Regions from separate parts of the Enterobacter sp. I4 genome, predicted to be linked through region 3. Evidence: predicted binding sites of a transcription regulator. Region 3 holds the regulator's gene; each other region holds the start of a gene.
The links. Region 3 encodes PurR, which represses purine synthesis genes. Its sites were predicted from a motif close to CANGCAAACGTTTGCNTG; they were not measured.
Positions count from the first base shown of each region.

Region 1: purM (phosphoribosylformylglycinamidine cyclo-ligase) is a predicted target of PurR. The motif match lies at 6,592-6,609, and genes of this name have one in related genera.
Region 2: raiA (ribosome-associated translation inhibitor RaiA) is a predicted target of PurR. The motif match lies at 6,119-6,136, and genes of this name have one in related genera.
Region 4: purE (5-(carboxyamino)imidazole ribonucleotide mutase) is a predicted target of PurR. The motif match lies at 3,612-3,629, and genes of this name have one in related genera.

Region 1 covers NZ_JALBUO010000001.1:1,110,759-1,118,548, reverse strand. Annotated here, with positions in the region: gene MOQ06_RS05285 (N(4)-(beta-N-acetylglucosaminyl)-L-asparaginase) at 1-515, shown strand, start outside; gene MOQ06_RS05280 (leucyl aminopeptidase family protein) at 515-1,957, shown strand; gene MOQ06_RS05275 (DnaA inactivator Hda) at 1,947-2,648, opposite strand; gene uraA (uracil permease) at 2,745-4,034, opposite strand; gene upp (uracil phosphoribosyltransferase) at 4,120-4,746, opposite strand; gene MOQ06_RS05260 (6-phospho-beta-glucosidase) at 4,973-6,403, opposite strand; gene purM (phosphoribosylformylglycinamidine cyclo-ligase) at 6,670-7,707, shown strand; gene purN (phosphoribosylglycinamide formyltransferase) at 7,704-7,790, shown strand, end outside.
Region 2 covers NZ_JALBUO010000001.1:971,965-979,754, reverse strand. Annotated here, with positions in the region: rRNA gene MOQ06_RS04680 (16S ribosomal RNA) at 1-257, opposite strand, end outside; gene clpB (ATP-dependent chaperone ClpB) at 685-3,258, opposite strand; gene yfiH (purine nucleoside phosphorylase YfiH) at 3,388-4,119, opposite strand; gene rluD (23S rRNA pseudouridine(1911/1915/1917) synthase RluD) at 4,116-5,096, opposite strand; gene bamD (outer membrane protein assembly factor BamD) at 5,228-5,965, shown strand; gene raiA (ribosome-associated translation inhibitor RaiA) at 6,234-6,575, shown strand; Phe leader region at 6,679-6,804, shown strand; gene pheL (pheA operon leader peptide PheL) at 6,680-6,727, shown strand; gene pheA (bifunctional chorismate mutase/prephenate dehydratase) at 6,833-7,790, shown strand, end outside.
Region 3 covers NZ_JALBUO010000001.1:2,500,450-2,508,239, forward strand. Annotated here, with positions in the region: gene MOQ06_RS11845 (MFS transporter) at 1-817, opposite strand, end outside; gene MOQ06_RS11850 (YnhF family membrane protein) at 978-1,067, opposite strand; gene purR (HTH-type transcriptional repressor PurR) at 1,365-2,390, shown strand; gene punR (DNA-binding transcriptional activator PunR) at 2,408-3,319, opposite strand; gene punC (purine nucleoside transporter PunC) at 3,433-4,632, shown strand; gene cfa (cyclopropane fatty acyl phospholipid synthase) at 4,932-6,080, shown strand; gene MOQ06_RS11875 (riboflavin synthase subunit alpha) at 6,112-6,753, opposite strand; gene mdtK (MdtK family multidrug efflux MATE transporter) at 6,979-7,790, shown strand, end outside.
Region 4 covers NZ_JALBUO010000002.1:45,977-53,766, reverse strand. Annotated here, with positions in the region: gene MOQ06_RS12595 (porin) at 1-714, shown strand, start outside; gene mnmH (tRNA 2-selenouridine(34) synthase MnmH) at 811-1,881, opposite strand; gene purK (5-(carboxyamino)imidazole ribonucleotide synthase) at 1,968-3,035, opposite strand; gene purE (5-(carboxyamino)imidazole ribonucleotide mutase) at 3,032-3,541, opposite strand; gene lpxH (UDP-2,3-diacylglucosamine diphosphatase) at 3,661-4,383, opposite strand; gene ppiB (peptidylprolyl isomerase B) at 4,387-4,881, opposite strand; gene cysS (cysteine--tRNA ligase) at 5,057-6,442, shown strand; gene MOQ06_RS12560 (metal-dependent hydrolase) at 6,531-7,058, opposite strand; gene malI (Mal regulon transcriptional regulator MalI) at 7,132-7,790, opposite strand, start outside.

The DNA of each region.
Region 1 (7,790 bases), 1.4 Mb from region 3:
ACGACACCGTCGGCATTATCGGTCTGGATATGCAGGGCTCCATGAGCGTAGCGACCTCCACCAGCGGCCTGTTTATGAAAAAACGCGGTCGCCTCGGCGACTCGCCGATCGTCGGCTCCGGCTTTTACTGCGACAGCGAAACCGGCGCGGCGACCGCGACGGGCGTCGGTGAAGATCTGATGAAAGGCTGTACCAGCTATGAGATCGTGCGCCGGATGGCGCAGGGCATGACGCCACAGCAGGCGGCGGATTCGGTGGTGTTTGAACTGGAGGACAAGCTGATGTCGCGCTTTGGCCGGGTTGGCGACCTCTCCGTGGTGTGCATGAATAACCGGGGCGAATTCGGTGCCGCGACGAACATCAAAACCTTTTCGTTTGTGGTCGCAACGGCCCGCCAGCCTCTCACGGTTTTTCGTACCGAACGCCTGCGGGAGAAAACCCATTATCACGCCGTGGACGAGGCGTGGATGCAGGCCTATGCCGCACGCATCCGCGCGCCCATTGAGGAGTCATGATGATCGCTTATCAGTTTATCACCACGCTTGCAGACGCAGCGCCGCAGGGCCACCTGATTGCGCCCGCTTCCAGCGCCCATTTACCGGACAGCGCGCTTCTCGCTGAAATGCGCCAGCAGCACAGCATTGCGGACGCGCGCTTTGGCTGCGCGCCCTTTGCCCGCATCACCCTGCTGCCGGACGCGCTCTGGCATGACGCCCTGACCGAAGGGTTACTCACCGCGCTGCGGCCGCTGGTTGCCGCTCCGGCCAGCGCCGACATCGTGCTGGACGTAACGGATATTGATGAGGTGGTGCTGGCGCAGGTGCTGCGCTTTCTCTTTAATCAGGCGCACAGGCTTAGCGACCTGGGGCTGAAGCAAACGGACCCTTCGGCGGCGCGCATTACGCGCATCACCGCCCTCTGCGTGCCGGAGCAGCAGGCGAGGCTTGAAACGTTCTTCCGCCAGCAGCAGGCCATCGCCCGCGGCATGGTCGCGGCGCGGCGTCTGGCGGATACCCCGTCCGACCGCTGCACGCCGCAGCATATGGTGGAGGAGGCGCAAAAACGCTGCGCCGCCTTCCCTGCCCTGCGCTGCGAGGTGCTGAACGAAAAGGATATCGTTGAGCAGGGCCTTGGGCTACTGCACGCCGTTGGCAAAGGGGCAACCTGCCCGCCGCGTCTGCTGGCTATTCATTATGATGGCGCGAACGACGGCCCGGTGCGTTGCTACGTGGGAAAAGGCATTACCTTTGATACCGGCGGCCTGTGGCTGAAGGAAGGCGCAGGCATGTACACCATGAAATATGACATGTGCGGCGCGGCAAACGTGCTGGGGTTAATGCTGAGCGTTGCTGAACTGGGCCTGCCGGTCCGCATGATGGGGGTGCTGGCGCTGGCAGAAAACGCCATCGGCCCGGACGCCATGCAGCCCGGCACGGTGGCGACGGCCTGCAACGGCACCACCGTTGAAATCAACAATACCGATGCCGAAGGCCGGCTGGTGCTGGCGGACGCCATTGCCTGGGCCAGCCGGAAGCACCCTCAGGCGCGCTATATCATTGATATGGCAACCTTAACGGGCGCGGTCGTGAAGGCGCTGGGGTATGAGCTGAGCGGGCTGATGACGCAGGACGAGCCGCTGCGCGAGGCGCTGACGCAGGCGGGAAAACGAAGCGGTGACGAGGTATGGTCGCTGCCGCTGGATGCGCGGCTGAAAAAGCAGACCGACAGCGCCATTGCCGACCTGTGCAATACGCCTCCCAACAATGCGGCAATCAGCGCCTCGGCGGCGTGGCTGCTGCACCATTTCTGTCCGCCGACGATCCCGTGGGCGCATCTGGACATCAGCGGAACGGCGCTGTGGCGTGAGAACGGACGAAGCGTGGCGTCGGGAAGGCCGATTCCGCTACTGGTGGAGCACCTGATGGAAGAGCTCAGGCCCGGCGCAGCTAGAGCTTGAGAATATCTTTCACAAACGGAATAGTCAGCTTGCGCTGGGCGGTAATGGAGGCGCGATCGAGCTGATCGAGCGTATCGAACAGCGTGCGCATTTCGCGATCCAGCCGCTTCAGCAGGAAACGCCCCACGTCCTCCGGCAGCTCGAAGCCGCGCAGCCTTGCGCGCAGCTGAAGCGCCTGGAGCTTGTCTTCATCCGACAGCGGCTGGAGCTTGTAGATTTGCCCCCAGTCCAGGCGAGACGCCAGATCCGGCAGCCCAAGATTAAGCTGGCGCGGCGGGCGATCCCCGGTGATCAGCAGCCGGGTTTTGCCCGACTCCAGAATACGGTTGTAGAGGTTAAAGATCGCCATTTCCCACGGCTCGTCCCCCGCCACGCATTCGATATTATCGATGCAGACCAGGGAGAGATGTTCCATGCCCTCGAGCACCTCAGGCACAAACCAGGTACGTTTATCCAGCGGCACGTAGCCTACCGCGTCACCGCGCGCGGAGAGTTCAGCACAGGCCGCATGCAGCAGATGGCTGCGCCCCGCGCCCTCGCGTGACCAGATATAGATGTATCCGCTGTGTTCCTGGCGCAGCACGTTTTGCAGTGCAGCCAGTAAAGAGGGGTTATCACCCGGCCAGAAACTTGCAAAAGTTTCGTCGTCAGGGAGATAAAGTGGCAGAGAGAGCTGTGCCGGTCCGTTCAGAAATACCTCAACCAGAGATCTTACATAAAATCGGAATGGAGTTTAACACGGAACCTGCAAGGAGAGAACCGGGCGATCCGTCGCCCGGCTTTACGATCAGCGTGGCGCTTTTTCGCTTTCGTCAGCGTCCAGCACCACCTCTTCCGGGCGGATCACCGAGATCAGCTTGAAAATCAGGCTCAGGCCGACGCCCACGATGGTCGCCAGCGCCATGCCCTTCAGCTCGGCCGCACCGATGTGTACCTTGGCGCCGCTCACGCCGATAATCAGGATGACGGAGGTCAGGATCAGGTTTTGCGCCTTGCTGTAATCCACTTTGGATTCAATCAGCACGCGAATACCGGAGGCACCGATCACCCCGTAAAGCAGCAGAGACACGCCGCCCATCACCGGGACGGGGATGATCTGGATCGCCGCCGCCAGCTTGCCGACGCAGGAGAGCAGAATGGCGATGATCGCCGCGCCGCCGATAACCCAGGTGCTGTAAACGCGGGTAATTGCCATCACGCCGATGTTCTCACCGTACGTGGTGTTTGGCGTGGAGCCGAAGAAACCGGAGATAATGGTGGAAAAACCGTTCGCAAACATGGAGCGGTGCAGGCCCGGGTCGCGGATCAGATCGCGCTTAACGATGTTCGCGGTCACCACCAGGTGGCCGACGTGCTCGGCAATCACCACCAGCGCGGCAGGCAGAATGGTGAAGATAGCAAACCATTCGAAGCGCGGGGTATAGAAGGTTGGCAGCGCGAACCAGTGCGCCTCGGCAATGGGGGTGGTATCCACAACGCCCATTACGAAGGAGAGCGCATAGCCCGCCAGCACGCCGATCAGGATCGGGATAATTGCCATAAAGCCGCGGAACAGCACGGAACCAAACACCGTCACGCCGAGCGTCACCAGCGAGATGATGATGGTTTTGGTGTCAGGCGACTGACCGTCCGCCGGCAGCAGGCCGGCCATGTTCGCCGCCACGCCCGCCAGCTCCAGGCCGATGACGGCAACGATTGCGCCCATCGCCGCAGGCGGGAACATCACGTCCAGCCAGCCGGTACCCGCTTTCTTCACAATGAAGGACACCAGGCAGAACAGCACCCCACACATGATAAAGCCGCCCAGGGCGACCTCATAACCCAGCGGCAACAGCAGCAGTACCGGGGAGATAAAGGCAAAGCTCGACCCGAGATATGCCGGGATTTTGCCTTTACAGATGAAGAGGTAAAGCAGCGTTCCGATGCCGTTGAACAGCAGCACGGTAGCCGGGTTAATGTGAAACAGGATTGGCACCAGCACGGTTGCGCCAAACATGGCGAACAGGTGCTGCAAACTAAGCGGGATTGTCTGTAAAAGCGGCGGTCTTTCACTCACCCCGATAGCACGGCGCGTCATAGTGTTTTCCTCTGAGTGTCATTGTTATGGGTTTTTATTCAAAAAAAAGCCGACTATCAAAGTCGGCTTCTTTATCGTTATTCGATTATTTAGTACCAAAAATCTTATCGCCGGCATCGCCAAGCCCCGGGATGATGTACCCGTGCTCGTTCAGCCCCTGGTCGACGGATGCGGTATAGAGTTCAACGTCCGGGTGCGCTTTTTCCAGCGCCGCGATACCTTCCGGCGCCGCGACCAGAACCAGCACCTTGATGCTGCTGCATCCTGCTTTTTTCAGCAGGTCGATGGTGGCGATCATGGAACCACCGGTCGCCAGCATCGGGTCAACCACCAGCGCCATACGCTCGTCGATGTTGGAAACCAGCTTCTGGAAGTACGGGACTGGCTCAAGGGTCTCTTCGTCACGATAGATACCTACCACGCTGATACGCGCGCTTGGCACGTGCTCCAGCACGCCTTCCATCATGCCCAGACCCGCACGGAGGATCGGCACAACGGTAATTTTTTTACCTTTGATCTGCTCAACCTGTACCGGGCCGTTCCAGCCTTCGATGGTCACTTTTTCCGTTTCCAGATCGGAGGTTGCTTCGTAGGTCAGGAGGCTGCCCACTTCAGAAGCCAGTTCGCGAAAACGCTTCGTGCTGATGTCATGCTCACGCATCAGGCCCAACTTGTGTTTAACGAGTGGGTGTTTCACTTCCACAATCTTCATTCTCTTTCTCCTCTGAGGTGGCATCCGCAAAAAAATCGCGGGATTATACCGCTTTTTTCGGATTGCGCCATACCCATCTTGCTTGACGTATATCAATCAAAATGATTAACGCATAAAAAAACCGGAGACAAGGCTCCGGCTTTGGTGCGAGGTTCTGCCGGGTGGCGCTAACGCTTCCCCGGCCTGGAAACCCCGCAGGCCCGGCAAGCGCAGCGCCACCCGGCAATTATAGCTGTTCCCCGTTGCTGGCAATCACCCGCTTGTACCAGTCAAACGACTTCTTCCTGCTGCGGTTCAGCGTGCCGTTACCTTCGTTATCTTTATCAACAAAGATAAAGCCGTAGCGTTTCTTCATTTCACCGGTGCCGGCAGAAACGAGATCGATACAGCCCCACGGGGTGTAACCCATCAGATCCACGCCATCTTCCACCACCGCTTTTTTCATCTCGCGGATGTGCGCGGAGAGATAATCAATGCGGTACTGGTCGTTCACCGTGCCGTCGCTCTCCTGCACGTCAATCGCGCCAAAGCCATTCTCAACGATGAACAGCGGCAGCTGGTAGTGATCCCAGAACCAGTTGAGGGAGTAGCGCAGCCCAACCGGATCGATCTGCCAGCCCCAGTCGGATTTCTGCACGTACGGGTTGGAAACCAGGCTCTTGCTCTCGTCGTAATCCAGCTCCGGATTATCCGCCGTCGCTTTGGTGGCGAAGGACATGTAATAGCTGAAGCCGATGTAGTCCACGCAGCCCTGGGCCAGCGCTGCTTTATCCTCTTCGGTGATGTCCAGCGCGAAGCCGCGACGTTCAAAGTAGTTCAGCAGGTGCTGCGGATATTTGCCGCGCACGTGGACGTCGGTGAACCAGTAGCGGCGATGCATGGCGTTCATCGCCATCATCATGTCGTCCGGGGCGCAGGTCAGCGGATAGATTGGACACATGGCAATCATGCAGCCGATTTGCAGCGACGGGTTGATCTCGCGCCCCGCCTTCACCGCCAGAGCGCTGGCCACCAGCTCATAGTGCGCCGCCTGGAACATGACCGGCTCGCGATCTTCACCCGGTGCGTATTTCAGCCCGGAATTGGTAAACGGCGCGAAGTCCTCGTGGAAGTTGGCCTGGTTGTTGATCTCGTTAAAGGTCATCCAGTACTTCACCTTATGCTGGTAGCGCTCAAAAACGACCGTCGCGAAGCGGACAAAGAAGTCGATAAGCTTACGGTTGCGCCAGCCGCCGTATTCCGTCACCAGGTGGAAAGGCATCTCGAAGTGGGAAAGCGTGATCACCGGTTCGATACCGTGCTTCAGGCACTCGTCGAACAGATCGTCATAGAATTTGAGGCCCGCTTCGTTCGGCTCCAGCTCGTCGCCTTTCGGGAAGATACGCGTCCAGGCGATAGAGGTGCGGAAGCATTTGAACCCCATCTCGGCAAAGAGTTTGACGTCTTCTTTATAGCGGTGGTAAAAGTCGATGGCTTCGTGGTTAGGGTAATTTTTCCCCTCCAGCACGCCGTTGGTGATTTCACGCGGCACCCCGTGGGCCCCCGCCGTCATGACGTCGGCAACGCTCACGCCCTTGCCGCCCTCTTTCCAGCCGCCTTCAAGCTGATGCGCCGCAACGGCCCCACCCCACAGAAAACCTGCTTTAAATCCTGACATTCGCTTTCCCTCATTCTGCGTTATTTTCTGCAAAAACAGTTACAGAAACCGGTTTCATTTCGATGATGTGCAAAGGGGATAACGGTTGCAAGCAGTTCGCCGAAACCGGTTTCATTTTCGTGAACAGAGTCATGTTTGTCGGCCCGCACGGGCGAGAGTGAAAAAAAGATCCCCGCGCCGAGAATAGGCTCGCAAACGTTTGCCTGGACTGTTAGAATTGCGCCGATTTTTCTTACTAGCTATGCAATCGCGTGGGGATTTAAGCCGTGACCAACAAAACTTCTCTCAGCTACAAAGATGCCGGTGTTGATATTGACGCAGGTAATGCGCTGGTTGACCGAATCAAAGGTGTGGTGAAAAAAACCCGCCGCCCGGAAGTGATGGGTGGCCTGGGTGGATTCGGCGCACTGTGCGCGCTGCCGCAAAAATATCGTGAACCTGTGCTGGTCTCGGGTACGGATGGTGTGGGTACTAAACTGCGCCTGGCGATGGATCTTAAGCGTCACGACACGATCGGTATCGATCTGGTGGCAATGTGCGTCAACGACCTGGTGGTACAGGGCGCCGAGCCGCTGTTCTTCCTGGATTACTACGCGACCGGCAAACTGGACGTGGATACCGCAGCCAGCGTGATTAGCGGCATCGCCGAAGGCTGCCTGCAGTCAGGCTGTGCGCTGGTCGGCGGCGAAACCGCGGAAATGCCGGGCATGTATCACGGTGAAGATTATGACGTCGCGGGCTTCTGCGTCGGCGTGGTAGAAAAATCAGAAATTATCGACGGCAGCAAAGTGGCCGACGGCGATGTGCTGGTTGCGCTGGCCTCCAGCGGTCCGCACTCCAACGGCTATTCCCTGGTGCGTAAAATCCTCGAAGTGAGCGGCTGTGACCCGCTGACCACCGAGCTGGACGGCAAACCGCTGGCCGATCACCTGCTGGCCCCGACCCGCATCTACGTGAAAAACGTGCTGGACCTGATCGCGAACGTTGACGTTCACGCTATCGCCCATCTGACCGGCGGCGGCTTCTGGGAAAACATTCCGCGCGTGCTGCCGGACAATACCCAGGCGGTAATCGACGAATCTTCATGGCAGTGGCCGTCCGTCTTCAACTGGCTGCAAACCGCAGGCAACGTAAGCTCTCACGAAATGTACCGCACCTTTAACTGCGGCGTGGGCATGGTTATCGCCCTGCCGGCCAGCGAAGCGGATAAAGCGGTTAAGCTGCTGACTGAAAAAGGTGAAAACGCGTGGAAAATCGGTACGATTAAAGCCTCCGATTCCGAACAGCGTGTGGTCATTGAATGAAAAACATCGTGGTGCTCATTTCCGGTAACGGAAGCAATTTGCAGGCAATTATTGACGCCTGCAGGCAGAAGAAAATCAATGGC
Region 2 (7,790 bases), 1.5 Mb from region 3:
CACCTACTAGCTAATCCCATCTGGGCACATCCGATGGCAAGAGGCCCGAAGGTCCCCCTCTTTGGTCTTGCGACGTTATGCGGTATTAGCTACCGTTTCCAGTAGTTATCCCCCTCCATCAGGCAGTTTCCCAGACATTACTCACCCGTCCGCCACTCGTCAGCGAAGCAGCAAGCTGCTTCCTGTTACCGTTCGACTTGCATGTGTTAGGCCTGCCGCCAGCGTTCAATCTGAGCCATGATCAAACTCTTCAATTTAAGTTTGATGCTCGTGAATTAAACTTCGTAATGAATTACGTATGTTCACTCAGAGACTTGGTATTCATTTTTCGTCTTGCGACGTTAAGAATCCATGTCACTTTGAGTGCCCACACAGATTGTCTGATAAATTGTTAAAGAGCAGTGCCGCTTCGTTTTTCGCTGCGGCGCGGGGTGTGCATATTACGCTTTCCCGCTTCAGAGTCAAGCGATTATTTCGCTTTTCTCTGCTGACCCGGCGGCTTGCGTGCCGTTGTTCCGTGTCAGTGGAGGCGCATTATAGGGAGTAATTCCGAAGCTGCAAGGATAAAATGAAAATTATTTACTGACTGCTCACTTTCCAGGCAAATCGCATCCCAGACCTCAATTCTCGCCTGGTTTTTAAACAAAAACGAGCCGCAAGCGGCTCGTTTTTGCGTTTTGTGACTTACTGCACTGCCACAATTCGATCGTCGTTGGCTTCCAGTCGGATAACTTTGCCCGGAACCAGCTCCCCGGAAAGGATTTGCTGCGCCAGCGGGTTTTCGATCTGCTGCTGGATTGCACGTTTTAATGGACGCGCGCCATAAACAGGATCGTAACCATTCGCGCTCAGCAGCTTCAGCGCATCATCGGAGATGTGGATTTCATAACCACGCTCTTCAAGACGTTTATACAGACGCTGCAGCTGGATCTGTGCAATCGACGCAATGTGTTTCTCACCCAGCGGATGGAACACCACGACTTCATCAATACGGTTGATGAACTCCGGACGGAAGTTTTGGCTGACTACCCCCAGTACCAGATCCTTCATATGGCTGTAATCCAGCTCGCCGAAGCGTTCCTGAATCAAATCGGAACCCAGGTTCGAAGTCATGATCACCACCGTATTACGGAAGTCAACCGTTCTGCCTTGCCCATCCGTCAGACGGCCATCATCCAGTACCTGCAACAGGATGTTGAACACGTCAGGATGCGCCTTCTCCACCTCATCCAGCAGGATGACGGAATAAGGACGACGACGCACCGCTTCCGTCAGGTAACCGCCCTCTTCATAGCCGACATATCCTGGAGGTGCACCAACCAGACGCGAGACGGAGTGTTTTTCCATAAACTCGGACATATCGATACGCACCATCGCGTCATCGCTGTCGAACATAAAGTTAGCCAGCGCTTTACACAGCTCGGTTTTACCGACACCGGTTGGCCCCAGGAACAGGAACGAACCGATTGGGCGGTTTGGATCGGACAGCCCCGCGCGACTACGACGAATGGCGTTGGAAACCGCCTCAACGGCCTCGTTCTGACCAATCACGCGCTGGTGCAGATCCTGCTCCATGCGCAGCAGTTTCTCACGTTCGCTTTCCATCATGCGGGCAACGGGGATACCGGTCCAGCGCGCCAGCACTTCGGCAATCTCAGCATCCGTCACTTTATTACGCAGCAGACGCATGGTTTTGCCTTCCGACTGCGTGGCAATCTCAAGCTGTTTTTCCAGTTCAGGAATTTTGCCGTACTGCAACTCGGACATCCGCGCCAAATCACCTACGCGGCGCGCCTGCTCAATGGCAATTTTCGCCTGTTCCAGCTCCGCCTTGATCGTCTGGGTGCCAGAAAGCGACGCTTTCTCGGCTTTCCACTCTTCTTCTAACTCAGAATACTGGCGCTCTTTCTCTTCCAGCTCTTCGTTGAGCATATCCAGGCGTTTCTTACTCGCTTCATCAGACTCTTTGTTCAGCGCCTGCTGTTCCAGCTTGAGCTGAATAATGCGGCGATCGAGTCGGTCCAGCTCTTCCGGTTTCGAGTCAATCTGCATACGGATGCTGGACGCGGCTTCATCAATAAGGTCGATTGCTTTATCCGGCAGCTGGCGGTCAGCGATATAACGATGCGAAAGCGTCGCCGCCGCAACGATGGCCGGGTCAGTGATCTGCACATGATGGTGCAGTTCATAACGCTCTTTCAGACCACGCAGGATCGCGATGGTATCTTCAACGCTTGGCTCAGCAACAAACACCTTCTGGAAACGACGCTCCAGCGCGGCATCTTTTTCAATGTACTGACGATACTCGTCCAGCGTGGTGGCACCAACGCAGTGAAGTTCACCACGCGCCAGCGCAGGTTTCAGCATGTTCCCGGCATCCATTGCGCCGTCAGCTTTACCTGCCCCGACCATGGTATGCAGTTCGTCGATAAACAGGATGACGTTACCTTCCTGTTTTGCCAGATCGTTCAGCACGCCTTTCAGACGCTCTTCGAACTCGCCGCGATACTTCGCCCCGGCCACCAGCGCGCCCATATCCAGTGCCAGCACGCGGCGGCCCTTCAGCCCTTCCGGCACTTCACCATTAACGATACGCTGCGCCAGCCCTTCAACGATGGCGGTTTTACCAACGCCGGGCTCACCAATCAGCACCGGGTTATTTTTGGTACGACGCTGCAATACCTGAATAGTACGGCGAATTTCTTCGTCACGGCCGATCACCGGGTCAAGCTTGCCCTGCTCGGCACGTTCGGTCAGATCGACCGTAAATTTCTTCAAAGCCTGACGTTGGTCTTCGGCTCCCTGATCGTTCACGCTTTCACCTCCACGCATTTTCTCAATCGCCTGAGTCACGTTGGCGGTGGTAGCGCCGGCAGATTTCAGCAGGTCGGTCAAGGTACCGCGTGATTCAAGCGCCGCCAGAACAAACAGCTCTGACGAAATAAAATTGTCCCCACGCTTTTGCGCCAGCTTGTCGCAAAGGTTCAGCACGCGCACCAGATCCTGTGACGGCTGCACGTCGCCGCCGGTACCTTCCACCTGCGGTAAACGACTCAGCGCCTGATCGATGGCGGTGCGTAACTGGCCGGCATTAATGCCAGCGGACGTTAATAAAGGACGTACCGATCCCCCTTCCTGATTCAGCAAGGCGCTCATTAAATGAAGAGGTTCGATAAATTGGTTGTCGTGCCCCAGTGCGAGGGACTGGGCATCGGCGAGAGCAAGCTGGAATTTATTAGTAAGACGATCCAGACGCATAACTCCTCCCATAACAGGTCAAATTTGCTACTGGAGATTAAATGAGGTCATCCCTCAATTATTCAAGGTTAATGACCTGAATTATGTGAAAAGAAAACAGCGCGTGCCGGATCGTCTTGATTCTATAGGTTATATCAGCCAAATGAAACTTGCCATACGACCCGTGGTCTTGTCGCGGCGATAGGAGAAGAAATCATCGTTTTCGGTGAAGGTACAGCGATCGCCGCCAAAGATCTGCGTTACGCCGACATTATTTAACCGTTGGCGGGCAAGCTGATAAATATCGGCCAGATATTTATCGCCGGAAGCCACAAACGCATTAGCCGCCTGAGCATCTTTTTCCATAAAGGCTTCGCGCACCTCTGGCCCCACCTCAAACGCGCGAGGTCCAATCGCCGGGCCAAGCCAGGCAATGATGTTAGCGGGATTGTCCTGGAAGCAGGCGACGGTCTCCTCCAGCACGCCTTCGCACAGGCCACGCCAGCCGGCGTGCGCCGCAGCCACTTCCGTGCCCGCCTGGTTGCAAAACAACACGGGCAGGCAATCGGCGGTCATTACCGCGCAAACCGTTCCCGGAATATTACTGTATGAGGCATCGGCACGTTTAGACGCATACGGTTCCCCGGACAGCGTCAGTACCGCTTTACCATGCACCTGCTCAAGCCAGACCGGTTTTGAAGGCAGATTTCCGGCAGCAAAGAGGCGCTTACGGTTCTCTTCAACGTGCTCCGGGTTATCGCCACAGTGTGCGCCAAGGTTTAGAGACGCCCATGCGCCCTGGCTCACGCCACCGATGCGGGTTGAACTACAGGCAGCCACACCCTCAGGCAGCGGCCACTCCGGGACAATCAGCTTGGTCATAACCAGTCCACGTGATCCTTATGTTCTTCGAAATCCGCGCGCATCGCGTCGATAAGTTCCACCATATCCTGCGGGATCGGCGCATGCCATTCCATCTGAATACCGGTAATTGGGTGGTAAAGACGCAGCATGGTTGCATGCAGGGCCTGGCGATCGAATTTGCGCAGCACGGAGATAAATTCATCCGACGCCCCCTTTGGCGGACGGGGACGACCGCCGTACACCGGGTCCCCCACCAGCGGATGGGTAATGTGCGCCATGTGCACGCGGATCTGGTGAGTACGTCCGGTTTCCAGACGCAGACGCAGGCGCGTATGAATGCGGAAATGCTCCATGATGCGGTAATGCGTGACGGCAGGTTTACCCATCGGATGCACGGACATATGAGTACGTTTGGTAGGGTGACGGCTGATTGGCTCTTCAACCGTGCCGCCAGCGGTCATATGACCAATCGCTACCGCTTCATACTCGCGGGTAATTTCGCGCAGCTGCAAGGATTCTACCAGGCGAGTCTGAGCCGGGACCGTTTTCGCCACCACCATCAGGCCGGTGGTGTCTTTATCCAGACGGTGAACGATACCGGCGCGCGGTACGTCCGCAATTGGCGGATAATAATGGAGGAGTGCGTTCAGTACCGTACCATCAGGATTACCCGCTCCAGGGTGAACAACAAAGTCACGCGGCTTGTTGATGACCAGAATGTCGTCATCTTCATAGACGATGTTCAGGGGGATATCCTGCGGCTCGAAGCGGACTTCCTCTTCGATTTCAGCATTGATGGCGACAGCTTCCCCACCAAACACTTTCTCTTTTGGTTTGTCCCAGATCTTGCCGTTTACCAGCACACGCTGGTCAAGGATCCATTCTTTTATGCGTGAACGCGAATAATCAGGGAACAATTCGGCCAAAGCCTGATCTAAGCGTTGACCGAGCTGATTTTCGGAGACTGTTGCGGTGAGTTCTACTCGTTGTGCCATAAACTGCTTCTTCGTTTAACGTTGGGTTTTACGGCTTTGCCGTTTAATATAGTGTGCTATTGTAGCTGGTCTTAATCGGGAGCAGGAACTGAGTTTCTCCCGGACAAACATTTGAGGAAAGTCAAAACGTCATGACGCGCATGAAATATCTGGTGGCAGCGGCCACGTTGAGCCTGGCTTTGGTGGGCTGCTCCGGTTCGAATGAACAGGTCCCTGACAATCCGCCGAATGAAATCTATGCGACTGCACAACAAAAGTTGCAGGACGGTAACTGGAAACAGGCGATAACGCAACTGGAAGCGTTGGATAATCGCTATCCGTTTGGTCCGTATTCGCAGCAGGTACAGTTAGATCTTATCTATGCCTACTACAAAAATGCCGATCTGCCTTTGGCTCAGGCTACTATCGATCGTTTCATGCGTCTGAACCCTACCCATCCTAACATCGATTATGTGATGTACATGCGCGGCCTGACCAACATGGCGCTGGATGACAGCGCACTGCAGGGCTTCTTCGGGGTGGATCGTTCTGACCGTGACCCGCAGCACGCGCGTGATGCTTTCAATGACTTCTCAAAGCTGGTCCGTAGCTATCCGAACAGCCAGTACATTACCGATGCCACCAAGCGTCTGGTGTTCCTGAAAAATCGCCTGGCGAAATATGAATACTCCGTAGCGGAATACTACACCCGCCGTGGCGCATGGGTTGCCGTGGTTAACCGTGTGGAAGGCATGCTGCGTGATTATCCGGATACGCAGGCAACGCGTGATGGCCTGAAGCTGATGGAAAACGCCTATCGTGAAATGCAGATGACCGCTCAGGCTGACAAAGTCGCGAAAATCATCGCCGCGAACAGCAGCAACACCTGATCTCGCTTCAAAGCAAAACGGCAGCCCGATGGCTGCCGTTTTTGTATACATTCCAGACCTCAGCTGAAGCGGTTTAGCCTCAACACATCCTGTCAACTATGACCGTAAATTCTGGGTTCGACAAGGTAAATCTCGCCTCTTCCTGCCCTGCCTCACAAAAAAGATTCCCTGACAAAAACCGACAAAATAACGTGATCTAAATCACACATTTTGACATTAGGTCGGGTATGCTGGAATCACCAAGACGGAAAGACAAGAGGTAAAATTTATGACAATGAACATTACCAGTAAACAAATGGAAATTACTCCGGCAATCCGCCAGCACGTCGCAGACCGTCTCGCCAAACTGGATAAATGGCAAACACATTTGATTAATCCACATATCATCCTGTCCAAGGAGCCACAGGGTTTCGTCGCTGATGCAACTATCAATACTCCAAACGGCCATCTGGTCGCCAGCGCAAAACACGAGGATATGTACACCGCAATTAACGATTTGATCAACAAGCTGGAACGGCAGCTCAATAAAGTGCAACACAAAGGTGAAGCCCGTCGCGCCACAACATCGGTGAAAGACGCCAGCTTCGCGGAAGAAGTTGAAGAAGAGTAATCCTTTAAATTGAGTGTACCGACAACGCGCCTCCGGGCGCGTTTTTTATTGACAGGATTAAAACAGTACAGGTACTTTAACGATATCAATTTCAGGATGACCCCATGAAACAGACGCCGTTTTTCTTCGCATTCTTTTTTACCTTCCCCTGACCGGGAGGCGTTTCGTCGTGTGATAAAGAATGCGAAGACGAACAACAAGGCCTCCCCCACCGGGAGGCCTTTTTTTTGATAACGATAAAAGAGACAGGCAACACTATGACACCGGAAAACCCGCTACTGGATTTACGCGTAAAAATCAGCGCGCTTGACGAAAAATTACTGGCTCTGCTGGCTGAACGCCGTTCACTGGCCATTGAAGTGGGTAAAGCCAAGCTGGACTCCCATCGGCCGGTGCGCGATATCGATCGCGAGCGCGATTTACTGGAACGGTTGATTCAGCTCGGTAAAGCACATCATCTGGATGCTCACTACATTACTCGCCTGTTCCAGCTCATCATCGAAGATTCCGTTCTGACTCAGCAGGCCCTGCTCCAGCAGCATCTGAACAAAACCAACCCGCACTCTGCTCGTATTGCCTTTCTCGGCCCGAAAGGCTCCTATTCGCACCTGGCGGCGCGCCAGTACGCGGCCCGCCATTTCGAGGAGTTTATTGAGAGCGGCTGCGCGAAATTTGCTGATATTTTCAACCAGGTCGAAACCGGCCAGGCCGATTACGCCGTGGTGCCCATTGAGAACACCAGTTCCGGCGCCATCAACGATGTTTACGATCTGCTTCAGCATACCAGCCTGTCGCTGGTAGGCGAGTTGACTATTCCTATCGACCACTGCGTGCTGGTTTCCGGCTCAACCGATTTGCATCAGATCGAAACGGTTTACAGCCATCCGCAGCCGTTCCAGCAGTGCAGCCAGTTCCTGAACCGCTATCCGAACTGGAAAATTGAGTACACCGAAAGTACCTCGGCGGCGATGGAAAAAGTAGCGCAGGCAAACTCTCCTGCCGTCGCTGCACTCGGTAGCGAAGCGGGCGGCGCGCTGTATGGCCTGCAGGTGCTGGAGCGTAATCTGGCAAACCAGACTCAGAACATTACGCGTTTCATTGTTCTGGCCCGCAAGGCCATCAACGTGTCAGATCAGGTTCCGGCTAAAACTACCCTGCTGATGGCGACCGGCCAGCAGGCAGGGGCGCTGGTAGAAGCGCTGCTGGTACTGCGCA
Region 3 (7,790 bases):
AGAAACCCTTCAGCGTCCCGCTGACGGAGCGGTCCGCCAGCTTCCCGCCAAGATAGTTACCGATGGAGAAGCCCACGCCAATCAGCACCAGCATCGCGGTAATAAATACCGGCGTCGCGTGGGTGATATCGTGCAGCACCGGGGAGATATAGGTGTAGAGCGTAAACATCGCCCCTGCTCCCAGCACCGTGGTGAGCAGCGCAGAAAGCACCTGAGGACGCATCAGCACAGCCAGCTCTTTACGCACTTCCGGACGCTCACCGGCGCTCCCTTTCGGCAGAGAGAAGAACAGCGCCACCATCGCAATTACGCCGAGCGCCGCGGTTGCGAGGAAAGACATACGCCAGCCGATCGTCTCACCCAGCCAGGTGGCTGCGGGCACGCCGCCGATATTGGCGATGGTCAGCCCCATAAACATAGTGGCCACCGCGCTGGCCTGCTTATGTTTTGGCACCACGCTGGCGGCCACAACCGATCCCAGCCCGAAGAACGCGCCGTGGTTAAGGCTGGTCAAAATGCGTGAGAGCATCAGGGTGGTGTAATCCGGTGAAATCGCGGAAAGCACGTTCCCCAGGGTGAAAATCGCCATCAGGAAAATCAGCGCATTGCGGCGCGCGCGGTGCGAAAGCAGCAGCGTCATCAGCGGCGCCCCTACCATCACGCCAACCGCGTAGGCGCTGATTAACATACCGGCCGCAGGGATTGAGACGTCCACGCCCCGGGCTATAACAGGCAATAACCCCATTGGGGAAAACTCAGTGGTGCCAATCCCAAAAGCGCCAATCGCCAGGGCCAGCAGTGGAAAATTGATTTTCATGAATGAACTCCGGAAACCGTGCCATAACGCGACACAGAATTAAGAAGTCAAAAGCATGACATCAATCACAAAAAATGAGAAGTTAACATTTTGGCAAAAGATTTTTGCCGGAGGGGTAACAATCGCACAAAGCGAGGGAGAAAGCTCTCCCCCGTCTGAATCAGTGCAGCGCAGCGGTTAAACCACCCGCAACGATAAGAGCAAGAACAACAATGGTGGTAAACAGCGAAAACTTAAGATCGGTACTCATCAATTTTTCTCCTTTTATTCACCCTACGAAAAGTGAGCCTGCTCATTTTTACACAGTTCAGGTCAAAAATCTTCCAGGATTTAAGCGGATATCCACTTTACCTCTTCCCCTTTTCATCAAGATAGGACAAAATTCCACGCTAAATTTATTAGCGTACCGGCCATTGACCCCCTCCTGACGTCCTGTGTCGTTTTCCCGGCGTGTCGCAACTCAAGATTGCGTAATAAGGGTGAGAGAAGGCAAACGTTTACCTTCAAGTTTTTCAGGAGCTTAGGATATGGTCTGGAGTGACATTTAATGGCAACAATTAAAGACGTAGCAAAACGCGCAAACGTTTCCACTACAACCGTATCACATGTTATTAACAAAACGCGTTTCGTCGCAGAAGAGACGCGTAATGCCGTGTGGGCAGCGATCAAAGAACTGCACTACTCGCCGAGTGCCGTTGCGCGCAGCCTGAAGGTTAATCACACGAAATCGATTGGCCTGCTGGCTACCAGCAGTGAAGCGGCCTACTTTGCTGAAATCATCGAAGCCGTTGAGAAAAACTGCTTCCAGAAAGGCTACACCCTGATTCTGGGCAACGCGTGGAACAACATTGAGAAACAGCGCGCTTACCTGTCGATGATGGCGCAAAAGCGCGTGGACGGCCTGCTGGTGATGTGTTCTGAATACCCTGAGTCGGTCCTTTCCATGCTGGAAGAGTATCGCCACATTCCAATGGTGGTGATGGACTGGGGCGAAGCGCGCGCCGATTTCACCGATTCGGTGATTGATAACGCCTTCGAAGGCGGTTACATGGCGGGTCGTTACCTGGTGGAACGCGGTCACCGCGAAATTGGCGTGATCCCGGGCCCGCTGGAGCGCAACACCGGCGCTGGCCGCCTGGCCGGTTTTATGAAGGCGATGGAAGAAGCGATGATCGTCGTGCCGGAAAACTGGATCGTGCAGGGCGACTTCGAGCCGGAGTCCGGCTACCGCGCCATGCAGCAGATCGTTTCCCAGCAGCATCGCCCTACCGCGGTGTTCTGCGGCGGCGACATCATGGCGATGGGCGCGCTCTGTGCGGCGGACGAGCTGGGCCTGCGCGTGCCGCAGGACATTTCGGTGATCGGCTATGATAACGTGCGCAACGCCCGCTTCTTCACCCCGGCGCTGACCACCATTCACCAGCCGAAAGACTCTCTGGGTGAAACGGCCTTCAATATGCTGATGGACAGGATCGTCAACAAGCGTGAACAGTCCCAGTCCATTGAAGTCCACCCGCGCCTGATTGAACGCCGCTCCGTTGCGGACGGCCCGTTCCGCGACTACCGTCGTTAATCATTTCTCGGGGCCAGCTACGCTGGTCCCCGTAACCACTCCCGGTTCAGCGTTTCGCTGTCTCCCAGATAATCCAGCAGCCAGGCCATCGCGGGCGATACGTCATTTTGCTGCCAGGTCAGACAGCAGGCTGCGTCCGGGAAGGGATTTTCCAGCGTCAGGGCCACCCACTCCCCCGTGTCGATGCGCGGACGCGCAACGTGTACCGGCACCATCCCAACGCACAGCCCCGCGCTCAGGCAGGTGGCTGACGACTCCCAGTCCGGCGCGACTACCCGGCGCTGATTGTCCAGCAGCCAGGTAATGCGCTTGGGCAGCGAACGGGAGGTATCCTCCAGCACCAGCGACGGCCAGTTGCGTAACGTGTCGTCACTCAGCGGCCCCTCCATCGCCGCCAGCGGGTGATCGCGCGCCACGACGCAAGTCCAGCTCAGCATGCCCATGTCGCGAAACGCATAGCGCCCGCCAACCGGGATGGCCTGCGTGGCGCCTATCGCCATCTCTGCCCGGCCGTCCGCCAGCGCATCCCAGACCCCGTTGAACACTTCCTGCGAAACGCGCAGCTCAACGTCGGAAAAATGGCGATAAAAATCGACGATCATCTGCCGGGTACGCTCCGGCTTAACGATGTTATCCACCGCAATGGAAAGGTGTCCGCGCCAGCCGTTAGCGATCTGCTGGCACTGCTCGCGGGTGATCTGCATTTTTTTGATAACAGACCGCCCTTCTTTCAAAAACCACGCCCCGGCGGGCGTCAGTTCAACGTCGCGATGGCGCCGCTCGAACAGCGGGACCGCGAGCCACTCTTCCAGCTGCCGCACCGTATAGCTGATTGCCGAGGGAACGCGGTGCAGCTCCTGCGCGGCACCGGTAAAGCTGCCGTTACGGGCCACGGCATCGACCACTTCAAGGGAATAATCTGACCACATTTTCTGCCTGCAAAATTTTTGAATGCACTCGCCAAATATTAGCGTTTCACAAGCCGCTTTGCACTCCCTACACTCTGCGGCAACGTACACCTGCCTCCTCAGGAGAATAAATAGTGCAACCCAGGAAAGGATTTTTAGTCTGGCTCGGCGGCTTAAGCGTGCTGGGCTTTCTGGCGACCGACATGTATCTGCCCGCGTTCGCCGCGATGCAGGAAGATTTGCAAACCCCTGCCGCCGCCATCAGCGCCAGCCTGAGCCTGTTCCTCGCAGGCTTCGCTTTTGCGCAGCTGCTATGGGGACCGCTGTCGGATCGTTTTGGCCGTAAGCCCGTTCTGTTGCTGGGGCTGGCGATATTTGCCGTTGGCTGTCTGGGCATGCTGTGGGTTCGCGATGCCGCCTGGCTACTGGCGCTGCGCTTCATTCAGGCAGTCGGGGTCTGCGCCGCAGCGGTCACGTGGCAGGCGCTGGTTACCGACTATTATCCGGCCTCGCGCACTAACCGTATTTTCGCCACCATTATGCCGCTGGTTGGCCTGTCGCCGGCGCTCGCCCCGCTGCTGGGCAGCTGGATCCTGGCACACTTCGACTGGCAGGCCATTTTCGCCACGCTGTTCGCCATCACGCTGGTGCTGATGCTGCCCGCGTTTGCGCTTAAGCCTGCGCATAAAAAAGAGGCGCATCCGGACGCGAAGCCGGTCACCTTCACCTCCTTACTGCGGGCTAAGGCCTATCGCGGCAACGTGCTGATTTACGCCGCCTGCTCCGCCAGCTTCTTCGCATGGCTGACCGGTTCGCCGTTTATTCTGCATGACATGGGCTACAGCCCGGCGGCTATCGGCCTGAGCTACGTTCCGCAGACCATCGCCTTCCTGGTGGGCGGCTACGGCTGTCGCGCCGCGCTGCAAAAATGGGAAGGCCAGCAGATGCTTCCCTGGCTGCTGGTGCTCTACGCGTTAAGCGTGATCGCGACCTGGGCCGTTGGCTTTATTCCGGGCGCCGGGCTTGCTGAAATTTTGATTCCGTTCTGCGTCATGGCGATCGCAAACGGTGCCATCTACCCTATCGTTGTGGCTCAGGCGCTGCGCCCGTTCCCGCAGGCGACGGGCCGCGCTGCCGCGCTGCAAAATACCCTGCAGCTGGGTCTGTGCTTCCTGGCAAGCCTGGTGGTCTCCGCGCTGATTGCAACACCGCTGCTCACGACCACCAGCGTCATGCTGGCCACCGTTGCGCTGGCAGGTCTGGGCTATCGCATGCAGTCATCAGCGCATCGTGAGCAGAATCAAGACGCGCACAGAGAAACGTCGCACGCCTGATTGCACAGGAAATTATGTTAAAAACCAGTGATTAGGTTGCTAACAATTTTCTGTTGAATCACCAAATTTAGAGGCCTATACTAAATTTGGTTCGATTAAATACGATAAATATTAAGTGTTAACGGGAGCCGGAGCGCTCCCGTTTTACCATGGACGGCTTTTCGGCAAGGGAAATCTCCCTTCCTCTGTTCTACGTCGGATATTAGCCTCGCGGGCATTTACCGTGAGATTTCTCACAAACCAAAAAAAGCGTCTACGCTGTTTTAAGGTTCTGATCACAGCAAGGTGATGGAGAAGCTATGAGTTCATCGTGTATAGAAGAAGTCAGCGTTCCGGACGATAACTGGTCCCGGATCGTCAGTGAACTGTTGGGACGTGCGGGCATTACGATTAATGGCTCATCCCCCTCCGATCCCCAGGTTAAACATCCCGATTTTTTTAAACGCGTTTTGCAGGAGGGATCGTTAGGGCTGGGCGAAAGCTATATGGACGGCTGGTGGGAGTGTGAACGGCTGGATATGTTCTTCTCCAGCGTATTACGCGCCGGTCTTGAAAATCAGCTCCCTCGTCACTTCAAAGATACGCTGCGTATCGCCTCCGCTCGCCTGTTCAATCTGCAAAGTAAAAAGCGGGCGTGGATCGTCGGCAAAGAGCATTACGACCTGGGTAACGATCTGTTCAGCCGGATGCTCGACCCGTTAATGCAGTACTCCTGCGGATACTGGAAAAAAGCAACGTCGCTGGAACAGGCGCAGCAGGATAAACTACAGCTGATCTGCGACAAACTGCAGCTGCAGCCCGGCATGCGGGTGCTGGACATTGGCTGCGGCTGGGGCGGTCTCGCCTGGTTTATGGCGACGCATTACGGCGTCAGCGTGGTGGGCGTCACGATATCGGCCGAACAGCAGAAGATGGCGCAGGAGCGCTGCCTGGGCCTGGATGTTGATATTCGGCTTCAGGATTACCGTGACCTGAACGAGCAGTTTGACCGCATCGTTTCCGTTGGCATGTTCGAGCACGTGGGTCCGAAGAACTACAAAACCTATTTTGAGGTGGCCGACCGTAACCTGAAGCCTGACGGTATTTTCCTGTTACATACCATCGGCTCTAAGCGCACCGACAACAATGTGGATCCCTGGATCAATAAATACATCTTCCCGAACGGCTGTTTACCCTCCGTACGCCAGATAGCGAACGCCAGCGAACCGCATTTCATCGTGGAAGACTGGCATAACTTTGGCGCAGATTACGATACCACCCTGATGGCGTGGCACGAGCGTTTCCAGGCCGCGTGGCCTGAAATTGCCGACAACTATTCGGAACGATTCAAACGAATGTTTAGCTATTACCTGAATGCCTGCGCTGGCGCGTTCCGCGCGCGGGATATACAGCTATGGCAGGTGGTGTTTAGCCGGGGCATTGAGCACGGCCTGCGGGTGGCCCGCTAAAAAAATAACCCCGGCTACCCGGGGTTATTTTTTATTCTTCTTCCACGGCCTTTATTATCGCCGCTTCTTTCGCCGCCAGCACGCGCTCAACGGTATCCACGACCGCCTGGGTCTGGGGATCAATTTCGATATTCACGCGCTGCCCCAGCTTTTTTGCTCCGAGCGTTGTGCGCTGCAGCGTTTCAGGAATTAAATGCACGCAAAAACGCGTTGGCGTCACTTCACCTACGGTCAGGCTAATCCCATCGATGCCAATAAATCCTTTATAGAGGATGTATTTCATTAATGACGGATCCTGCACCTTAAACCAGATTTGACGGTTATTTTCCGAGGTGACAATTTTCGCCACCTCTGCGGTGGTCATAATATGGCCCGACATCAGATGCCCGCCAATCTCGTCGCTAAACTTAGCCGCACGCTCGACGTTTACGATATCGCCCGGCACAAGCTCGCCGAGGTTAGTAATGCGCAGCGTCTCTTTCATTAAATCAAAGCTGATCCGGTTACCGTTAATTTCGGTTACCGTCAGGCAGCAGCCGTTATGCGCAATCGACGCACCGGTTTCGATGCCGTCGAGCATATATTCAGGTAGCTCAACCACGTGAGTACGGAAATTTGGTTTTTCATCAATGGACACCACTTTGGCAGTGCCCTGCACAATACCAGTAAACATGCTTACAGCTCCTGTTCATTCCGGACGGCGATAACGCCGTTTAATCCCACCACAATAACAGTTGAAAAAACAGGTTGCCAGCGATGCGCAATTTCTGACGTTTTTTTCACTAGATAATTAGTTAAACCCCGCTACAATAGCTGGCATCCCTCTGTTTTTTCTTCTTGCTGCCAGTTACGGCGGCCTTTTTAGTCTCTCAAATAACTACAATACAAAGGTGTTCACGTGCAGAAGTATATGATCGAAGCGCGTCAGTTATTGGCACTGGCAATACCGGTGATCGTCGCGCAGGTAGCCCAAACCGCAATGGGATTTGTGGATACGGTGATGGCCGGTGGGTACAGCGCCACCGATATGGCCGCCGTGGCGATCGGAACCTCAATCTGGCTTCCGGCCATTCTGTTTGGCCACGGCCTGCTGCTGGCGCTGACGCCAGTTATTGCGCAGCTCAACGGCTCTGGCCGACGCGAGCGCGTGGCCCATCAGGTTCGCCAGGGCTTCTGGCTGGCCGGGATTGTCTCCATTCTGATTATGATTGTCCTGTGGAACGCCGGGTATATCATCCGCGCTATGCATAATATCGACCCGGCGCTGGCGGATAAGGCGGTAGGTTATCTGCGCGCCCTGCTCTGGGGCGCACCCGGCTATCTGTTCTTCCAGGTGGCGCGCAACCAGTGTGAGGGGCTGGCAAAAACCAAACCGGGCATGGTGATGGGCTTTATCGGCCTGCTGGTCAACATTCCGGTGAACTACATCTTTATCTACGGTCATTTTGGCATGCCGGAACTCGGCGGCGTAGGCTGTGGCGTGGCGACGGCTGCGGTGTACTGGGTGATGTTTGGCTGCATGCTCACCTACATCAAACATTCACGCTCCATGCGAGACATTCGTAACGACACCGCCTTCAGCACGCCTGACTGGTCGATGATGACCCGCCTTACCCAGCTGGGTCTGCCTATTGCGCTGGCGCTGTTCTTTGAAGTGACGCTGTTTGCCGTCGTCGCTCTGCTGGTTTCGCCACTGGGCATTATTGACGT
Region 4 (7,790 bases), on a different contig from region 3:
TACTATGACGTGGTGGGCGCAAAAACCGATATCTGGGACTACGACATGATCGGTCAGGCACCGGGTAACGGGATCAACGGCGACTACGACGGCTCTTATCGTTCACGTCAGATGCTGAAATACAAGAAAACCGTCGGCGATGCAGATATCTATGCCTCTTACCTGTTCGAGGACAGCGAATACCTGCCGGGCAACGGCCTGCGCTACAAGCGTAAAGGCGGCGGTTCACTGGGTATCGATTACCACCTGACCACCGATCTGACCTGGGGCGCCGCGTGGAACTACACCCGTGCCGACATGCGTAACCCGGACAACGGCGACAGCAAAACCTACGACCAGAATATCCTCGGTACCGCGCTGAGCTGGACGCCGGATAACTGGACCTTCTCCGCGGGCGGCGGCTGGTATCAGAACTTTATGACCACCAAAAAAGTGTCGGTTAACGACTACTTCGCCGGTGACGCATGGGGTATTGAATACTTTGCCGGCTATAAATTCCCGGTCGGTCAGTACGCGGTGAAATCCATCCAGCCGTACTTCATGGGCGACCGCATTGAGTACGTGAACGGCCGTAACTACCAGCGCACCGACAACGGCGTGGGCATCAGCTTCCAGCTGGACTACGGTTTCCGCGTGGATTACGAACACGTGTTCACGTCCAGCACCGACAACCTGGGCGATATGAACCTGGTGCGTCTGCGTTACGACTTCTAAGGTTGAACCACAGGGTGCGGCCTGATGTCCTCACCCTGGCCCTCTCCCACGGGGAGAGGGAACAAACGCTTAAAGCGGCAACGTGGTTGCCGTCTTTTAGCGATTAAGCCAGTCAGCGACCTCGCCATACGTCCCACGATAGACAATCTTCTCCGCCTTTTTCTCCAGCTGATAGCCGTACATCGGATCGTAATAGTCGTTCAGGAGCGGCACAAGCCAGCTGAAGTGCGCGTCAGTGCTGCCGGTACGCTGCTGCTCGGCTAGGGCAGCGTCCAGCAGCGCCGTAAACTCCGCGAAGCGCTGCAGCCCGAGCCGGCGGCGAATGGCGAACAGGCCGTGGTGCAGATACTCACCGTACTCTTTCCAGCCCGCTTCTTCACCGTAGGCGGCAGAAAAATCCGCCCACATGTGGTCGAAATACTCCTCGCGCAGGCGCTCAAGACGGATCTCAAACGGGTCTTCGACCACCACGATAGGGGCTTCAGCCATGCGGTCGCGCAGGCATTCCGGCAGGTGGTTAGAGCCAATCATCCGGCCTTCATCCTCCAGCACCCAGCGCGCGGCATCTTTTTTCAGCAGCTCGACGGCAAGGTGATTCTCGAAGCTCGCCTGTGAAAGCTGCGGCGTGAGCGTGCGGCCAAACGATGAGCCGCGGTGGTGTGCCAGCCCTTCCAGATCGACACCCTGCGCATGCTGCTTCACCAGCAGCGTTTTTCCGTTTCCGGTGCAGCCGCCGATAAGCACCATCGGCTTTTGCGACTGCTCGGCGGTGGCCTGAATCGCCGTCTGACGCAGGGCCTTATAGCCGCCGCGGATCAGCGGATAGTCGATACCCGCCTCCTTCAGCCAGGCCTGTGAAATATGCGAGCGCTGGCCGCCGCGCGCGCAGCACAGGTAGCCCTCAGGTTGAGCAAGGCAGGCTTCGCGCCAGGCGCCGATCCGCGCCTCACGCGTTTCGCCGTTTACCAGGCTATGGCCGAGCGCCAGCGCGGCGTCGGGACCCTGACGCTTGTAGCAGGTGCCGACGGCGGCGCGCTCGTCGTCGTTCATTAAGGGCAGGTTGAGTGCGCCAGGCATCGCACCCTGGGCAAATTCGATCGGCGCGCGAACGTCGATTAATGGGGTATCAGACGCGAGGATCGCGCGATAGTCCGTTCCATCGTTCATGGTGATTCCAGAAGAAAACTGAGCAGCAATGGGCGGGAATTGTACGCCGGGGAAGGGGAAGGTCAACTCCCCGGCGCAGATAGGGCTTACCTGAGCTTTGATTGTGCCCAGACAATGCCGCTCGCGTACTCTGGCGGCAGCAGAGGGACGATCGCTTCCAGGGTGGCGCTCAGGCGATCGGTATCGGTGTCGTTCAGGTTGAGGTGACCCACCTTACGGCCCGCGCGAACCTCTTTGTCGTACCAGTGCAGGTGCACCAGCGGCAGCTTCAGCCAGTCGTAGTTCAGATCGGTGCCGATCAGGTTGATCATCACCGACGGGCTGGTTACCACCGGCTGCGGCAGGGGCAGGTCGGTAATGGCGCGCAGGTGCAGCTCAAACTGGCTGATGGAGGCGCCGTTTTGCGTCCAGTGGCCGCTGTTATGTACGCGCGGGGCCAGTTCGTTAATCAGCAGACCCGACGGCGTGACGAAACACTCCATCGCCATAACGCCCACGTAGCCCAGCTCGTGCATGATGGCTGAAAGCATCTCCTCCGCCTGCGCCTGCTGGTCAGCATTGGCCTGCGGGAAGACGACGCTGGTGCGCAGAATGCCGTCCTGATGCAGGTTGTGCGTGAGGGGATAAAACACCGTACGGCCGTCGTGGCCGCGCGCGCCAACCAGCGACACTTCGCCGCTGAAGTTAATGCCCTGCTCAACGATGCACTCGCCGTAGCAGTCATCCGGCAGCTCTGCGGTTTCGTGCGCGCGCAGACGCCACTGCCCGCGACCGTCGTAGCCGCCGACGCGACGCTTCACAATCGCCAGCTCGCCCAGCATCGCGAAGACGTCGCTCCACTCGCTTTTATCGGACAGCAACTGCCACGGCGCGGTTGCCAGCCCGAGCTTGTCGAAAAGCTGCTTTTGCGTCAGGCGGTCGGCAACGATCGGGAACACGTCGCGGTTTACAAAGGCGTTATGGCGCGCCAGTTCACGCGTCAGGGCGGTTTCCGGCCAGCGTTCAATCTCGGCGGTGATCACGCTCTGATGAAACGGCACGGCTTCCGGTTCGGCATCCAGTCCGACCGGCCAGACGGAAATACCCAGCGGTTCACCGGCCTGGCGCAGCATACGGCCAAGCTGACCGTTACCGAGAACGCAAACCTGCTTCATGCCGCACCCCGCGGATCCGGGTTATCCAGCACCTCATCGGTCTGGGCTTTACGCCAGTCCGCCAGGCGCTGGTGGAGGTCTTTATCGTGGGTGGCAAGGATCTGCGCCGCCAGCAGCGCGGCGTTTGCCGCACCCGCTTTGCCAATTGCCAGCGTGCCGACGGGAATGCCGCGCGGCATCTGGACGATAGAATAGAGGCTGTCGACTCCGCTTAATGCGGCGCTCTGTACCGGCACACCCAGTACCGGCACCAGCGTTTTAGCGGCAATCATGCCCGGCAGATGTGCTGCGCCGCCCGCACCGGCAACGATCACCTCGTAACCGTTCTCTTCGGCGCTTTCGGCGAAGCTGAACAGTTTGTCCGGCGTGCGGTGTGCGGAAACCACTTCAACGTGGTGCGGAACATTCAGGATTTCAAAGATTTCGGCGGCGAACTGCATGGTAGCCCAGTCGCTTTTGGACCCCATCACGATGGCGACACGCGCCGGATTATTGCGGGAAGACATGCGTCTTAAAACTCCTGTGGTGCGGAACACACTGCTTTCGAGGGCACAGAGAATAGCATGTAATACCGGCAAGGAAAACGGTTGCGTGGTTGAGAAATGGGCGAAAAGACGAGAAGCCGTTAAAACGGGAAGGAGATCAGCTCCACACCTTCCGGCGTCACTTTTACCATTGATCCTTCGCTGTGCCACGCGCCTAAAACCACGCGATGGGCGGGCTCGCCGTTGGCGACAAGGGAGTGCACGTCGGGGCGATGGGTATGACCGTGGATCAGCCACTGGACGCGATGCTTCTCCATCACGCTAACCACCGCCTGCGGGTTAACGTCCATGATGGTCATCGACTTACTGCTGTTGGCGGCTTTGCTGCCCGCGCGCATTCTGGCGGCGATGCGGCTGCGGATAAAGAGCGGCAGAGTGAGAAACAGTTTTTGGATCCACGGGGTGTGGACCCTGGCGCGAAACGCCAGATAGCCGGTATCGTCGGTGCAAAGCGTGTCGCCGTGCATGATCAACACCTTGCGGCCATAGAGGTCGAGCACCTGTTCTTCCGGCAGCAGCAGCATGCCGCTCTCGCGGGCATAGCGCTTGCCGATCAGAAAATCACGGTTGCCGTGAATGAAATAGCAGGGGACACCGTTATCAACCAGCGCTTTGATGGCGGCTGCCATTTCACGGTGCAGCGGGTTCGGATCGTCGTCGCCGATCCAGGCTTCAAACAGGTCGCCCAGAATGTACAGCGCGTCGGCGCTTTTCGCTTCACCGCGTAAAAAACGCAGAAAACCGGCGGTTATCGCCGGTTCTTCCGTTTGCAGATGCAGATCCGCAATAAAGAGTGTCGCCACGAATTACTCGCTGACGGTCACGCTTGTGATCACAACGTCTTCTTTAGGAACGTCCTGGTGCATGCCGCTGCGGCCAGTAGAAACGGCTTTGATCTTGTCGACCACGTCCATTCCTTCAACCACTTCTGCGAACACGCAGTAGCCCCAGCCCTGCAGGCTTTCGCCAGAGAAGTTCAGGAAGTCGTTGTCCGCCACGTTAATGAAGAACTGTGCGGTTGCAGAGTGCGGGGCCTGAGTACGGGCCATTGCCAGCGTACCACGGGTGTTTTTCAGGCCGTTGTTCGCTTCGTTTTTGATCGCTTCTTTGGTCTCTTTCTGGCGCATGCCAGGCTCGAAACCGCCGCCCTGGATCATAAAGCCGTTGATCACACGGTGGAAGATAGTGTTGTTGTAGAAACCTTCGCGGCAGTAGTCCAGGAAGTTTTTAACTGTTTCAGGCGCTTTGTCATCAAAGGTTTTGATTACGATATCGCCATGATTAGTGTGGAAAGTAACCATTTTTGCATCCTGTTCCGTTATTGTGGTGCGTCGACCCGTGCTCGGGTCACATATAGGGGCTTGTTATAGCATAACCACAGGACACGATCACCTTGCATTGTGTGCTGACCGTGCTCCCAATTATGGGTATTATAAGGAACAAACAATCCACACACGTGTTTACATGGAATCTTCGATGTTAAAAATCTTTAATACAATGACGCGCCAAAAAGAGGAATTTAAACCTATCCATGCCGGGGAAGTCGGCATGTACGTGTGTGGTATTACGGTTTACGATCTCTGTCATATCGGCCATGGCCGTACCTTTGTCGCGTTCGATGTGGTGTCACGCTACCTGCGCTTCCTGGGCTATAACCTGAAGTATGTGCGCAACATCACCGACATCGACGACAAGATCATTAAGCGCGCTAATGAAAATGGAGAAAGCTTTGTGGCGCTGGTGGATCGCATGATCGCTGAAATGCACAAGGACTTTGACGCCTTAAATATTCTGCGCCCGGACAGCGAGCCGCGTGCAACCCACCACATCCATGAAATTATCGAGATCACCGAAAAGCTGATCGCGCGCGGTCACGCCTATGTGGCGGACAACGGCGACGTCATGTTCTCGGTGCCGACGGATCCAACCTACGGTGCGCTTTCCCGCCAGGATCTGGAGCAGCTCCAGGCCGGGGCGCGCGTCGACGTGGTTGACGTGAAGCGAAACCCGATGGACTTCGTGCTGTGGAAGATGTCCAAAGAGGGCGAACCAAGCTGGCCATCCCCGTGGGGCGAAGGCCGTCCGGGCTGGCACATTGAGTGTTCAGCGATGAACTGCAAACAGCTGGGTAACCATTTCGACATTCACGGCGGCGGTTCGGATCTGATGTTCCCGCACCACGAAAACGAAATCGCGCAGTCTACCTGCGCGCACGGCGGCGAGTACGTGAACTACTGGATGCACTCCGGGATGGTGATGGTGGATCGCGAGAAGATGTCTAAATCGCTGGGCAACTTCTTCACCGTGCGTGACGTGCTGAAGTATTACGACGCGGAAACCGTGCGCTACTTCCTGATGTCCGGCCACTACCGCAGCCAGCTGAACTACAGCGAAGAGAACCTGAAGCAGGCGCGCTCTGCGCTGGAACGTCTGTACACCGCCCTGCGCGGCACCGACCGGTCTGTTCCGGCCGCAGGCGGCGAGGCGTTCGAAGCCCGCTTCATTGAGGTTATGAACGACGACTTCAACACGCCGGAAGCCTACTCGGTGCTGTTCGACATGGCGCGTGAGGTGAACCGCCTGAAGTCAGAGGACATGGCAGCGGCCAATGCGCTGGCGTCTCATCTGCGTAAGCTCTCTTCCGTGCTCGGCCTGCTGGAGCAGGAGCCGGACGTGTTCCTGCAAAGCGGCGCGCAGGCGGACGACGGCGAAGTGGCGGAAATCGAAGCGCTGATTAAGGCGCGTTTCGAGGCGCGTCAGGCGAAAGACTGGGCGGCAGCGGATGCGGCGCGTAACCGTCTGACCGAGATGGGTATTATTCTGGAAGACGGCCCGCAGGGTACCACCTGGCGTCGTAAGTAATTTCCCCTCACCCTAACCCTCTCCCACAGGGAGAGGGAATTGTTAGGTTTTCTCCCTCTCCCCGTGGGAGAGGGCCGGGGTGAGGGCATCAGCGCGCACGCTTTCTCCACCACAGCAACCCCATCAGTACCGCCCCCGGCAGCCACACCCACAGCAGTTCCGAAATAATGACCTGATGCCCGTAAGGCGTGGTATAGCGCGACAGCGCAAACGGCGCGACTTTTATGACCTGCCACGGCGCAAAGAAGCGTTCATCTGACCATGGCCACAGCCAGCCGACGCCTTTCCCGCCGGTGGTAACAGAATCCAGCAGGCTGTGCGACAGCAGCGACACGGTTAAAAACAGCCAGCAGCGCGTCAGGCTGGCCCTGAACCATCGTCGACCCGCCAGCACGCAGAGTATGGGCACCACAAAGGCAAACAGCAGCGAATGGGTAAAGCCCCGGTGGCCGAAAATATTGCCGTAGGCAACGCCGAATTTAAACGCCAGCACGTCGGCATCCGGCAGCATGGCGAGGACGATCCCGACAAACAACAGGCGGGGAGGGATGATTTTTGTTCCGAGCCCTAAGCCCAGACACAGGGGAACAGCGGCGTGGGTGATAACGGTAGGCATTGCATTTATCCATGGCAAATCATGGAAATATAGCAGCAGTTTCCTTCCGGCAAACCCGTGCTAAATTCTGATTTTACGCCGACTCGCGCGCGATAAGCTGCCCGGAGAGGGTAATGCGCTGGGTTTGCAGCTCAGGTGCTTTTAGCTTGCGGATCATCAACCCCGCGGCCTGGCGGCCCGTCTCTTCACTGGCAGACGAAACGTAGGTAAACGACGGTGACGTGAGGTTCACGTGGAGCATATCTTCAAAACCAATCAGCGCCACCTGCTGCGTCAAGAAGACATCTTTCCCCACCGTACGCCCCACCTGGTGAATGCCGGTTATCGAGCCGATCATTGCATCAGGCGAGTGGCAGAGCAGGGCGGTAATCGTATTGTTCTTCTCCAGCAGCTGGCGAGTCACCAGTGCAGCCGCCCGCGTGTCGTCGGTGCAGGCCGGGGAGTAGTCGTCACGCCAGACCAGCCCGTTTTGCGTCATCGCGCTGCGAAAACCGAGCAGACGCTCCTCGCGGATGCGGCAGCCGTCGCGCCCCCCGATGTAGGCGATGTTGCGATGCCCGCGCCCGATTAGGTAGCGAGCGGCGAGACTCGCCGCCTGGCGGTTATCGCGCATGACTAGGTTGCATTTCTCGTCCAGCAAAGACTGCGACACCGCGACAAGCGGAAGCGGGCACTGGCGAATGTGTTCCGGCAGCGCTGCGGTGCGGGTATCCGACGCCAGGTAGATAACAC